Regions from separate parts of the Streptomyces sp. NPDC088387 genome, predicted to be linked through region 1. Evidence: riboswitches for the same ligand, from Rfam matches in the RefSeq annotation. Region 1 holds a riboswitch; each other region holds the start of a gene.
The links. Region 1 has a riboswitch for thiamine pyrophosphate ahead of ACIQAC_RS29340 (thiamine ABC transporter substrate binding subunit). Riboswitches for the same ligand answer to the same signal wherever they lie in the genome.
Positions count from the first base shown of each region.

Region 2: it holds a riboswitch for thiamine pyrophosphate, as region 1 does, so the genes downstream of both, thiC (phosphomethylpyrimidine synthase ThiC) here and ACIQAC_RS29340 (thiamine ABC transporter substrate binding subunit) in region 1, are expected to answer to the same signal.
Region 3: it holds a riboswitch for thiamine pyrophosphate, as region 1 does, so the genes downstream of both, thiO (glycine oxidase ThiO) here and ACIQAC_RS29340 (thiamine ABC transporter substrate binding subunit) in region 1, are expected to answer to the same signal.

Region 1 is NZ_JBIVNC010000012.1:164,757-168,026, forward strand. Features, by position in the region: gene rlmN (23S rRNA (adenine(2503)-C(2))-methyltransferase RlmN) at 137-1,243, shown strand; TPP riboswitch at 1,289-1,407, shown strand; gene ACIQAC_RS29340 (thiamine ABC transporter substrate binding subunit) at 1,404-2,483, shown strand; gene ACIQAC_RS29345 (ABC transporter permease) at 2,519-3,270, shown strand, end outside.
Region 2 is NZ_JBIVNC010000003.1:217,496-220,765, reverse strand. Features, by position in the region: gene ACIQAC_RS09175 (YibE/F family protein) at 1-567, opposite strand, end outside; TPP riboswitch at 1,125-1,314, shown strand; gene thiC (phosphomethylpyrimidine synthase ThiC) at 1,307-3,127, shown strand.
Region 3 is NZ_JBIVNC010000001.1:356,173-359,442, forward strand. Features, by position in the region: gene ACIQAC_RS01720 (Rv2175c family DNA-binding protein) at 1-16, opposite strand, end outside; gene ACIQAC_RS01725 (NAD(P)/FAD-dependent oxidoreductase) at 90-1,265, opposite strand; TPP riboswitch at 1,668-1,779, shown strand; gene thiO (glycine oxidase ThiO) at 1,804-2,991, shown strand; gene thiS (sulfur carrier protein ThiS) at 2,988-3,188, shown strand; gene ACIQAC_RS01740 (thiazole synthase) at 3,192-3,270, shown strand, end outside.

The sequences.
Region 1 (3,270 bases):
GTGATCGAGGCCGGCGGCACGTCCGTGCGGGTCCGTCTGCGGGCCGTCGGAAGAGAGCCGGCGACGACCGGAGACGGCCACTGCGCACAGCTCGGGGCTCAGATCACCTGATCCGATCTGCGACACTGGTACGGCTATGCCTAAGCCCGGAGAACTCACATTCGTCGCCCCCCGCGGAGTCAAGAAGCCGCCGCGGCATCTTGCTGATCTCACGCCAGCCGAGCGCAAGGACGCCGTGGCCGAGGTCGGGGAGAAGCCGTTCCGTGCCAAGCAGCTCTCGCAGCACTACTTCGCGCGGTACGCGCACGACCCGGAGCAGTGGACCGACATCCCGGCCGGCTCGCGTGAGCGGCTGCGGGAGGCGCTGCTGCCGGACCTGATGACCGTCGTACGGCATCTGTCGACGGACGAGGGTGCCACGCGCAAGACGCTGTGGCGGCTGTTCGACGGGACGCTCGTCGAGTCGGTGCTGATGCGGTACCCGGACCGGGTCACCATGTGCATCAGCTCGCAGGCCGGGTGCGGGATGAACTGCCCGTTCTGCGCCACCGGACAGGCCGGGCTCGACCGGAACCTGTCGACCGCCGAGATCGTCCACCAGATCGTCGACGGGATGCGGGCGCTCAGGGACGGCGAGGTGCCCGGCGGGCCCGCGCGGCTGTCGAACATCGTGTTCATGGGCATGGGCGAGCCCCTCGCCAACTACAAGCGGGTCGTTGGCGCCATCCGCGCCCTGACCGACCCCGCACCCGACGGCGGCGGGCTCTCGCAGCGCGGGATCACCGTCTCGACCGTGGGTCTCGTCCCGGCGATCAACCGGTTCTCCGACGAGGGCTTCAAGTGCCGCCTCGCGATCTCGCTGCACGCCCCCGACGACGAGCTGCGCGACACCCTCGTACCGGTCAACACCCGGTGGAAGGTGCGCGAGGTGCTGGACGCCGGGTTCGCGTACGCCGACCGGTCCGGGCGGCGGCTGTCCATCGAGTACGCGCTGATCCGGGACATCAACGACCAGGCATGGCGCGCCGACCGGCTCGGGCGGATGCTCAAGGGCCGGCCCGTGCACGTCAACCTCATCCCGCTGAACCCGACGCCGGGCTCCAAGTGGACCGCGTCCCGGCCCGAGGACGAGAAGGCGTTCGTCGAGGCCATCGCCGCCCACGGCGTGCCGGTCACCGTCCGGGACACCCGAGGTCAGGAGATCGACGGGGCGTGCGGTCAGCTCGCGGCCACCGAGCGGTAGTCTGACCGACGTCGGTACAGCGTCATCAGGACAACTTCATATCCCATTTTCCGACAGGGGAGCGCCACAGCGCTGAGAGTGCGGCCGCCGCAGGACAGGCGGGCCGCAGACCCTCTGAACCTCGCCCAGGTCATTCTGGGTAGGAAGTTCGGTTTCCTTCATGAGAAGCACCAAGCACTGCCTTGCCCTGGCCGCCGGCCTGGGCCTCCTCACGCTGTCCGCGTGCGGATCCGGCTCCGACTCCGGCAGCGGCGGGGATTCCAAAACCGTCACGCTCGTCAGCCACAACTCCTGGGCCGTCTCCAAGAGCGTCCTCGCCGACTTCGAGAAGAAGTCCGGCTACCGGGTCAAGGTCCTGGAGGACGGCGACGCCGGCCAGGCCGTCAACAAGGCGATCCTCACCAAGGACAACCCGCAGGGCGACGTCTTCTTCGGCGTCGACAACACCCTCCTCTCCCGCGCCCTCGACAACGGGCTCTTCCAGCCGTACGAGGCCAAGGGCTCCGACCTGGTGCTGCCCGAGTACCGGGCCGACGAGAGCAAGCACCGGGTCACGCCCGTCGACACCGGCGACATCTGCGTCAACTACGACAAGGCCTACTTCAGCGAGCACAGGCTGGAGCCGCCGAAGACGTTCGACGACCTCACCAAGCCCGCGTACAAGAACCTGCTCGTCACCGAGAACGCCTCCACCTCCTCGCCCGGCCTGGGCTTTCTGCTCGGAACCGCCGCCAGGTACGGCGACGACGGCTGGCAGGACTACTGGAAGAAGCTCACGGCCAACGGCGTGAAGGTCGTCGACAGCTGGGAGCAGGCCTACAACGAGGAGTTCTCCGGGTCCGCCGGCGGCAAGAAGGCCAAGGGCGACCGGCCGCTGGTGGTGTCGTACGCCTCCTCGCCGCCCGTCGAGGTCGTCTACGCCGATCCGCAGCCCACGACCGCCCCCACCGGCGTCGCCGACGGCACCTGCTTCCGCCAGGTCGAGTACGCGGGACTGCTGAGCAACGCGAGGAACACCGAGGGCGGCAAGGCGCTCCTTGACTTCCTGCTCACCAAGGAGTTCCAGGACGACATGCCGCTGAACATGTTCGTCTACCCGGTGCGCGAGGCCGCCCAGGTCCCGGAGGTCTTCGCCAAGTACGGCCCCCAGGCGAAGGATCCCGAGACCATGGACCCGGCGAAGATCGCCGACCACCGTGACGACTGGGTCAAGTCGTGGACGTCGCTCGTACTGAAGTAGGCAGGCGCCGCGGGGGCGCGGCGCGGCTCGGGCTGATGGCCCTGCCCGTCGCGTTCTTCGGCGTCTTCTTCGCCTACCCGGTCGCCGCGATCCTCGGCCGGGGCCTGCACGTCGACGGCGGCTGGCGGTTCGGACGGCTGTGGGACGTGCTCGGGCAGTCGGACATCCGGCACGTGCTGTGGTTCACCACCTGGCAGGCGCTGGCCTCGACCGCGCTGACCCTGCTGATCGCCCTGCCCGGCGCCTACGTCTTCGCCCGCCTCGACTTCCCCGGCAAGCAGGTGCTGCGCGCGGTCGTGACCGTGCCGTTCGTGCTGCCGACGGTCGTCGTCGGTACGGCGTTCCTGGCACTGGTCGGCCGCGGCGGACTCCTCGACGAGCTGTGGGGCGTACGCCTCGACACCACCGTGTGGGCGATCCTGCTCGCGCACGTCTTCTTCAACTACGCGGTCGTCGTACGGACCGTGGGCGGCCTCTGGTCCCAGCTCGACCCGCGGCAGGAGGAGGCGGCACGCATGCTGGGCGCGTCCTCGCTGCGGGCCTGGCGGAAGGTCACACTCCCGGCGCTCGGACCGGCCGTGGCCGCCGCCGCGCTGATGGTCTTCCTGTTCACCTTCACCTCGTTCGGTGTGGTGCAGATCCTCGGCGGGCCCACCTTCTCCACCCTGGAGGTGGAGATCTACCGGCAGACGTCCGAGATCTTCGACCTGTCCACGGCGGCCGTCCTCACCCTGGTGCAGTTCGCGGCCGTGGGCGCGATCCTCGCCGTGCACGCCTGGACGGTACG
Region 2 (3,270 bases), on a different contig from region 1:
GTTCACCGACGCGCAGTCCACCTGATCGATCCTGGTGACCGTGGCTTCCTGTGTCTGCCGGTCGAAACCGACACCGGTGCGCTCGTGCGGCGGTGCGCCACCGGGCCAGAGCAGCCCGAGCCCGACCAGGACGGCAGCGGCGAACGGTACGAGGATGGCCGCGATGATCTTACGTAGGTGGACGGAGACCGGGGCGGCGGGACCGTGGCTGTGGGAGTGACCGTGCCCACCGCCGTGCCCGTTGTCGCCGTGTCCGTGACCGCCGCCGTGATTGTCGCCGTGGTGGTCACCGTGTCCGCCGCTGTGCCCGTTGCCGGGACCGCCGTTGCCCTGGCCATGCCTGTGGCCGTCGTCCGGCCCGTTGGCGGGTCCGTTGGTGGGCCCATTGCGGGGGTCGGCTCCCGGGCCCTCGGGCCCGTTTCCGTGGCCGCCAGGGCCACCGCCGTAACCGTCGCCATAGCCGTCGCCGTAACCCCCGCCGGATGCCTGACCACGGCCGTCACCAGGCGCGTTGCCGCCGGGACCATAGCCTGCGCCGGCGTTGGGGCCGTAGCCCTCGCCCCGCACGGGCCTGTACGGCTGCCCCTGCGGCTCGTTGAAGTCCTGCCCGCCAGGGGGACCACCGAAGTCGCGCCCCTGACCGCCGGGTCCAAGCCTCTGACCACCAGTACCCGGCCCCTGTCCACCACGACCCGCCCCTTGACCACCAGGAGCGCGCCCTTGGCCATGCGGGCTGCCAGGACCGGCACCCTGACCACGAGGACCGCCGGGCCCAGGACCAGGACCGGGGCCAAGACCAGGACCAGGACCGGGCCCAGGACCAGGGCCGCGACCAACACCAGGCCCAACACCCCTGCCCCCCTCCCCAACCCCGCCCCCACGACCGTCACTCGCCCCCGCCGGAGGCCCCGAGCGGGCGCCAAGTCGGCGTACGGAGCCGGTCTCGTAGTCCGGTCCCGCTTCGGGTCCGGGGCCGCGGCCGGAGCCGGAGGCATCGCCCGGTTCGCGGGGCGGCTCCGGCGGAGGGAATGGGGGATCCTGCGGTGTGGTCACCGACCGATCATCGCAAGAACGGCAGGGGCCCTCTGTTCACCGCGCCCGAATTGACGCTAGCGTGGAGTCACCTTTGTACACGCGGGAGCTCGGAGCACCGGGCTGAGAGGGCGCTGACCTTCGTCTTCGCGATGTTTCACGTGGAACATCACTCATCACGAGTGACGTATCCCATGGAACGCCGACAGACGAGAACCGCTGCGTCGACCGCCGAACCTGTTACCGGGTAATGCCGGCGTAGGGAGTAGGTCTCATGACCATCGAGGACGCACGCACGCCTGCCTCCACGCAGATCTCCAGCGACACGGAGATCGCCACCAGCGAGGAGGCCGGGAAGTCCATCGGCTGGCACAAGGCGTACATCGAGGGCTCCCGCCCCGATCTGCGTGTGCCGGTCCGTCAGGTGCATCTCACCAACGGGCAGGACGTCACGCTGTACGACACCTCCGGCCCGTACACCGATCCGCTGGTCACCACTGATGTTCGCAGGGGACTGGCGCCGTTGCGGGAGAACTGGATCATCGCCCGCGGCGACACCGAGGAGTACGGGGGGCGCCCCGTCCGCCCCGAGGACGACGGCATCAAGCACACGTCGCCGCGAGGCGGCCTGCGCAACCTCGATGCGGTCTTCCCCGGCCGGCCTCGTCAGCCGCGCCGGAGCCGTGACGGCAGCGCGGTCACGCAACTTGCGTACGCACGCCGGGGCGAGATCACGCCGGAGATGGAGTACGTGGCCGTCAGGGAGAACGTTTCTCCCGAGGTCGTGCGCGAGGAGATCGCGGCGGGACGGGCCGTGCTGCCCGCCAACGTCAACCACCCGGAGATCGAGCCGATGATCATCGGCAAGCGATTCCTGGTGAAGGTCAACGCCAACATCGGAAACTCGGCGGTGACTTCCTCCATCGAGGAGGAGGTCGAGAAGATGACCTGGGCGACCCGCTGGGGCGCCGACACGGTCATGGACCTGTCCACCGGCCGGAACATCCACACCACCCGCGAGTGGGTGCTGCGCAACTCCCCCGTCCCCATCGGCACCGTGCCGCTCTACCAGGCGCTGGAGAAGGTCGACGGCAGGGCCGAGGAGCTGACCTGGGAGATCTACAAGGACACGGTCCTCGAACAGGCCGAGCAGGGCGTGGACTACATGACCGTCCACGCGGGTGTGCGGCTGCCGTTCGTGCCGCTCACGGCGAACCGCAAGACCGGCATCGTCTCGCGCGGCGGCTCGATCATGGCCGCGTGGTGCCTCGCGCACCACAAGGACTCGTTCCTCTACGAGAACTTCGAGGAACTCTGCGAGATCCTCGCCGCCTACGACATCACCTACTCGCTGGGTGACGGACTGCGGCCGGGCTCGATCGCCGACGCCAACGACGAGGCGCAGTTCGCGGAGTTGCGCACGCTCGGGGAACTCAACCGGATCGCGAAGCGTTTCAACGTACAGACCATGATCGAGGGCCCGGGACACGTCCCGATGCACAAGATCAAGGAGAACATCGACCTTCAGCAGGAGATCTGTGATGAAGCTCCGTTCTATACGCTCGGCCCGCTGACGACGGACGTCGCGCCGGCGTACGACCACATCACCTCCGGCATTGGTGCCGCGATGATCGCCTGGTGGGGCACGGCCATGCTCTGCTATGTCACGCCCAAGGAACATCTGGGCCTGCCCAACCGTGACGACGTCAAGACCGGCGTCATCACCTACAAGATCGCCGCCCACGCAGCCGACCTCGCCAAGGGGCACCCCGGAGCACAGGAGTGGGACGACGCGCTGTCGGACGCCCGTTTCGAGTTCCGCTGGGAGGACCAGTTCAACCTGGCCCTCGACCCGGACACGGCCCGTGAGTTCCACGACGAGACCCTGCCGGCAGAACCCGCGAAGACAGCCCACTTCTGCTCGATGTGCGGCCCCAAGTTCTGCAGCATGAAGATCAGCCAGAGCATCAACGAGCGCTTCGGTGGTGTCGCGGCCGAAGGGGCGTCTCCCGAGGAGGTCGCGGAAGGCATGCTCCAGAAGTCGAAGGAGTTCGCCGCCAGCGGCAACAGGGTGTACCTGCCGCTCGCCGACTGAAGCAGCGCGCCTCGCGGGGTCGGGTGAGGCCCGGACCGCACCCGACCCCGCGAGGAACGCGACAGCGACACCGCACCTTGAAACGACACCGCACCTTGAGATGACATCGCACCTTGAAAACTGAACACATGTTTGGTTAATTG
Region 3 (3,270 bases), on a different contig from region 1:
CGTCAATCTCGGTCACGCCTCCAAGACTGCCATCTGGGACTGACACTCGGTAGCCGGGCCGCGTCCGAAGGCTCCGGACCAGGCCGTTCTCAGCGGACGGCCGTGGCCGCCTTCAGCGGGCGCGACGGGTCCACCAGCAGTTCCGGATCCATCGGCGTGCCCGACTCGATGAGCCGCCGGGCCTGGGCGAGATCCCTCGGGCGGCCCACCGCCAGCAGGGCGACCAGGCGGCCCTCGCGCAGCCAGCAGACGCTCCACGCGGGCCCCGAAGGGTCACCGCGCCACAGGGTCGTGTCGGCGCCGGAGTGGTGCCCCGCGTACTGCACGAAGCGGCCGAACTGCTCGGACCAGAAGTACGGCACCGGGTCGTAGACCGCGTCGGCCTGGCCGCCCTCGACGATGTTCTCGGCGACCGTGCGCGGCCCCTGGAGGGCGTTGTCCCAGTGGTGGACCATCAGCCGCTCGCCGTAACGCACGGACGGGAAGGAGGCGCAGTCGCCGACCGCGTAGACGTCGGGGGCGGAGGTGCGCAGATGGGTGTCGGCGACGACGTCGCCGTGCGCGCCGAGCTGGATGCCGGAGCCGGCCAGCCAGGCCGTGGCGGGCCGGGCGCCGATGCCGACCACCACGGCGCCCGCGGGCAGCCGCGAGCCGTCGTCGAGGACGACCTCGCCGGGCTCGACGCGTGCCACGCGCGCGTGGGTGCGCAGTACGGCCCCGCTGTCGGCGTACCAGCCGGCCATCGGGGCGGCCACCTCCTCGGGGAGCGCCCCGGCGAGCGGGCGGTCGGCGGCCTCCACGACCGTCACCGAGCAGCCCGCCTCGCGCGCGGCGGTGGCGAACTCGGCGCCGATCCAGCCCGCGCCGACCACCACGATGTCGTGCTGTCGCGCGAGCACCGGCCGCAGCCGCGCGGCGTCGTCCAGGGTGCGCAGCAGGTGCACGCCGGGCACACCCTCCGCGCCCGGCAGCAGGATCGGCGCGGCGCCGGTGGCGAGGACCAGGACGTCGTAGGCGACGGGTCCGGCCTCGGTGTCCAGTTCATGGTCCCCGGGGCGCACGCCCGAGACCTCGCGGCCGAGGAGCAGTTCGATGTCGAGCGCGTCGAAGTCGATGTCGAAGGCGGAGTCCTCGGCCTTGCCGAGCAGGACGGCCTTGGACAGGGGCGGACGGTCGTAGGGCTGGTGGGGTTCGGCGCCGATCAGGGTCACCGTGCCGTTGAAGCCCTGTTCCCGGAGCGCGACCGCGGTCTGCACCCCGGCCATGCCGGCGCCCACCACTACCACGCGGCGCGATCCGGGCGCCGCCGTCTGCTCTCTGTCGTCGCTCACCTGATCACCATAGACACCTGACAAATTGTCAGTCAGGGGGTGCGCTTGCGAGTCCTGTCACACCGGACCGGCGGTCCGGTGCGGACCTACCGAAAGTCCAGGCGGTCTCCGGCGCGTGTGCCCGCCGGCACCCGCGTCGGCCGGGGGCACGCGCGCGGGTGGCCCGGTTCCCGCGGCCCGCGCGGTGGCGCACGGACCGGGCACGGACCGGGCACGGACCGGGTCCGACCTGCGGTCCGGGCGCCGACCGGGGGTGCCGCGAGGCAGCCGGGCGGCGCGATCGTGGCGGACGGCTCCCTTACAGAGGCACGGAACCAGGAGTTAGGGTGACTCGCACAGAGCACTCGCGGGAGCCCGGACGCACCGGGCTGAGAGGGAGGCTGGCGGCCTCCGACCGTACGAACCTGATCCGGGTCATGCCGGCGAAGGGAGGGGCTGAACGCCCGTGTCGTCCTCCACACGTACGTCACACCTGTCGGAGCACCCGACGCTACGCACGTCGGAACACACCTCGGACGTCCTCGTCGTCGGGGGCGGAATCATCGGTCTGGTCACGGCCTGGCGGGCCGCGCAGCGCGGGCTCGCCACGGCCGTCGTGGACCCCGAACCCGGCGGCGGCGCCGCCCAGGTGGCGGCCGGCATGCTCGCCGCCGTCACCGAACTGCACTACGGCGAGCAGACCCTGCTCGGCCTCAACGTGGCCTCGGCCGACCGCTATCCCGCCTTCGCGGCCGAGCTGACCGACCTGACCGGACACGACCTCGGCTACCGCAGGTGCGGCACGCTCGCCGTCGCGCTGGACGCCGACGACCGCGCGCATCTGCGGGAACTGCACACCCTGCAACGGCAGTCGGGCCTGGAGTCGGAGTGGCTGTCCGGCCGGGAGTGCCGGCGCCTCGAGCCGATGCTCGCGCCGGGCGTGCGCGGCGGGCTGCGGGTCGACGGTGACCACCAGATCGACCCACGGCGGCTCGCGGCGGCCCTGCTGAGCGCCTGCGAGCTGGCCGGGGTGGTCTTCCACCGCACCTGGGCCGAACGGCTCGTGGTCGAGCGGGAGCGGGCCACCGGTGCCGTCACCCGCGAGGGCGTCCGCCTCGGCGCCGGCCAGGTGGTGCTGGCCGCCGGCAGCCTCAGCGGGCGGCTGCCGGGCGTCCCGGACGACGTACTGCCGCCGGTACGGCCGGTGAAGGGGGAGGTGCTGCGGCTGGCCGTGCCGGCGCGATACGCGCCCTTCCTGAGCCGTACCGTCCGCGCGGTCGTCCGCGGCAGCCATGTCTACCTGGTGCCGCGCGAGAACGGCGAACTCGTCGTCGGCGCGACCAGCGAGGAGCTCGGCTGGGACACCACGGTGACCGCGGGCGGGGTGTACGCGCTGCTGCGCGACGCCCACGAGCTGGTCCCCGGCATCACCGAACTGCCCCTGACGGAGACCCGCGCGGGTCTGCGCCCCGGTTCCCCGGACAACGCGCCGCTGCTCGGCCCGACCGAGCTGGACGGACTGCTGCTGGCCACCGGGCACTACCGCAACGGCGTGCTGCTCACACCGGTCACCGGCGACGCGCTCGCGCACGCGCTGGTCACCGGTGAACTCCCCGAGGAAGCCCGCCCCTTCACCCCCCGGCGCTTCACCGCCGCCGCACTCACGGAGCAGCCCGCATGAACATCTCGGTCAACGGAGAGACCCGCGAAGTGGCTCCCGGCACGGCTCTCGACGTCCTGGTGACGGCGCTCACCCCGGCGCCCTCCGGAGTCGCCGCCGCACTCAACGAAACCGTCGTCCCGCGCGGTCAGTGGTCCACGACGTCCCTGTCCGACGGGGACCGCGTCGAGGTCCTCACCGCCGTCCAAGGAGGCTGACCGATGGCCGACGATCCCTTCCTCCTCGGCGGTACGTCGTTCTCGTCCCGGCTGATCATGGGCACCGGCGGCGCGCCCAGCC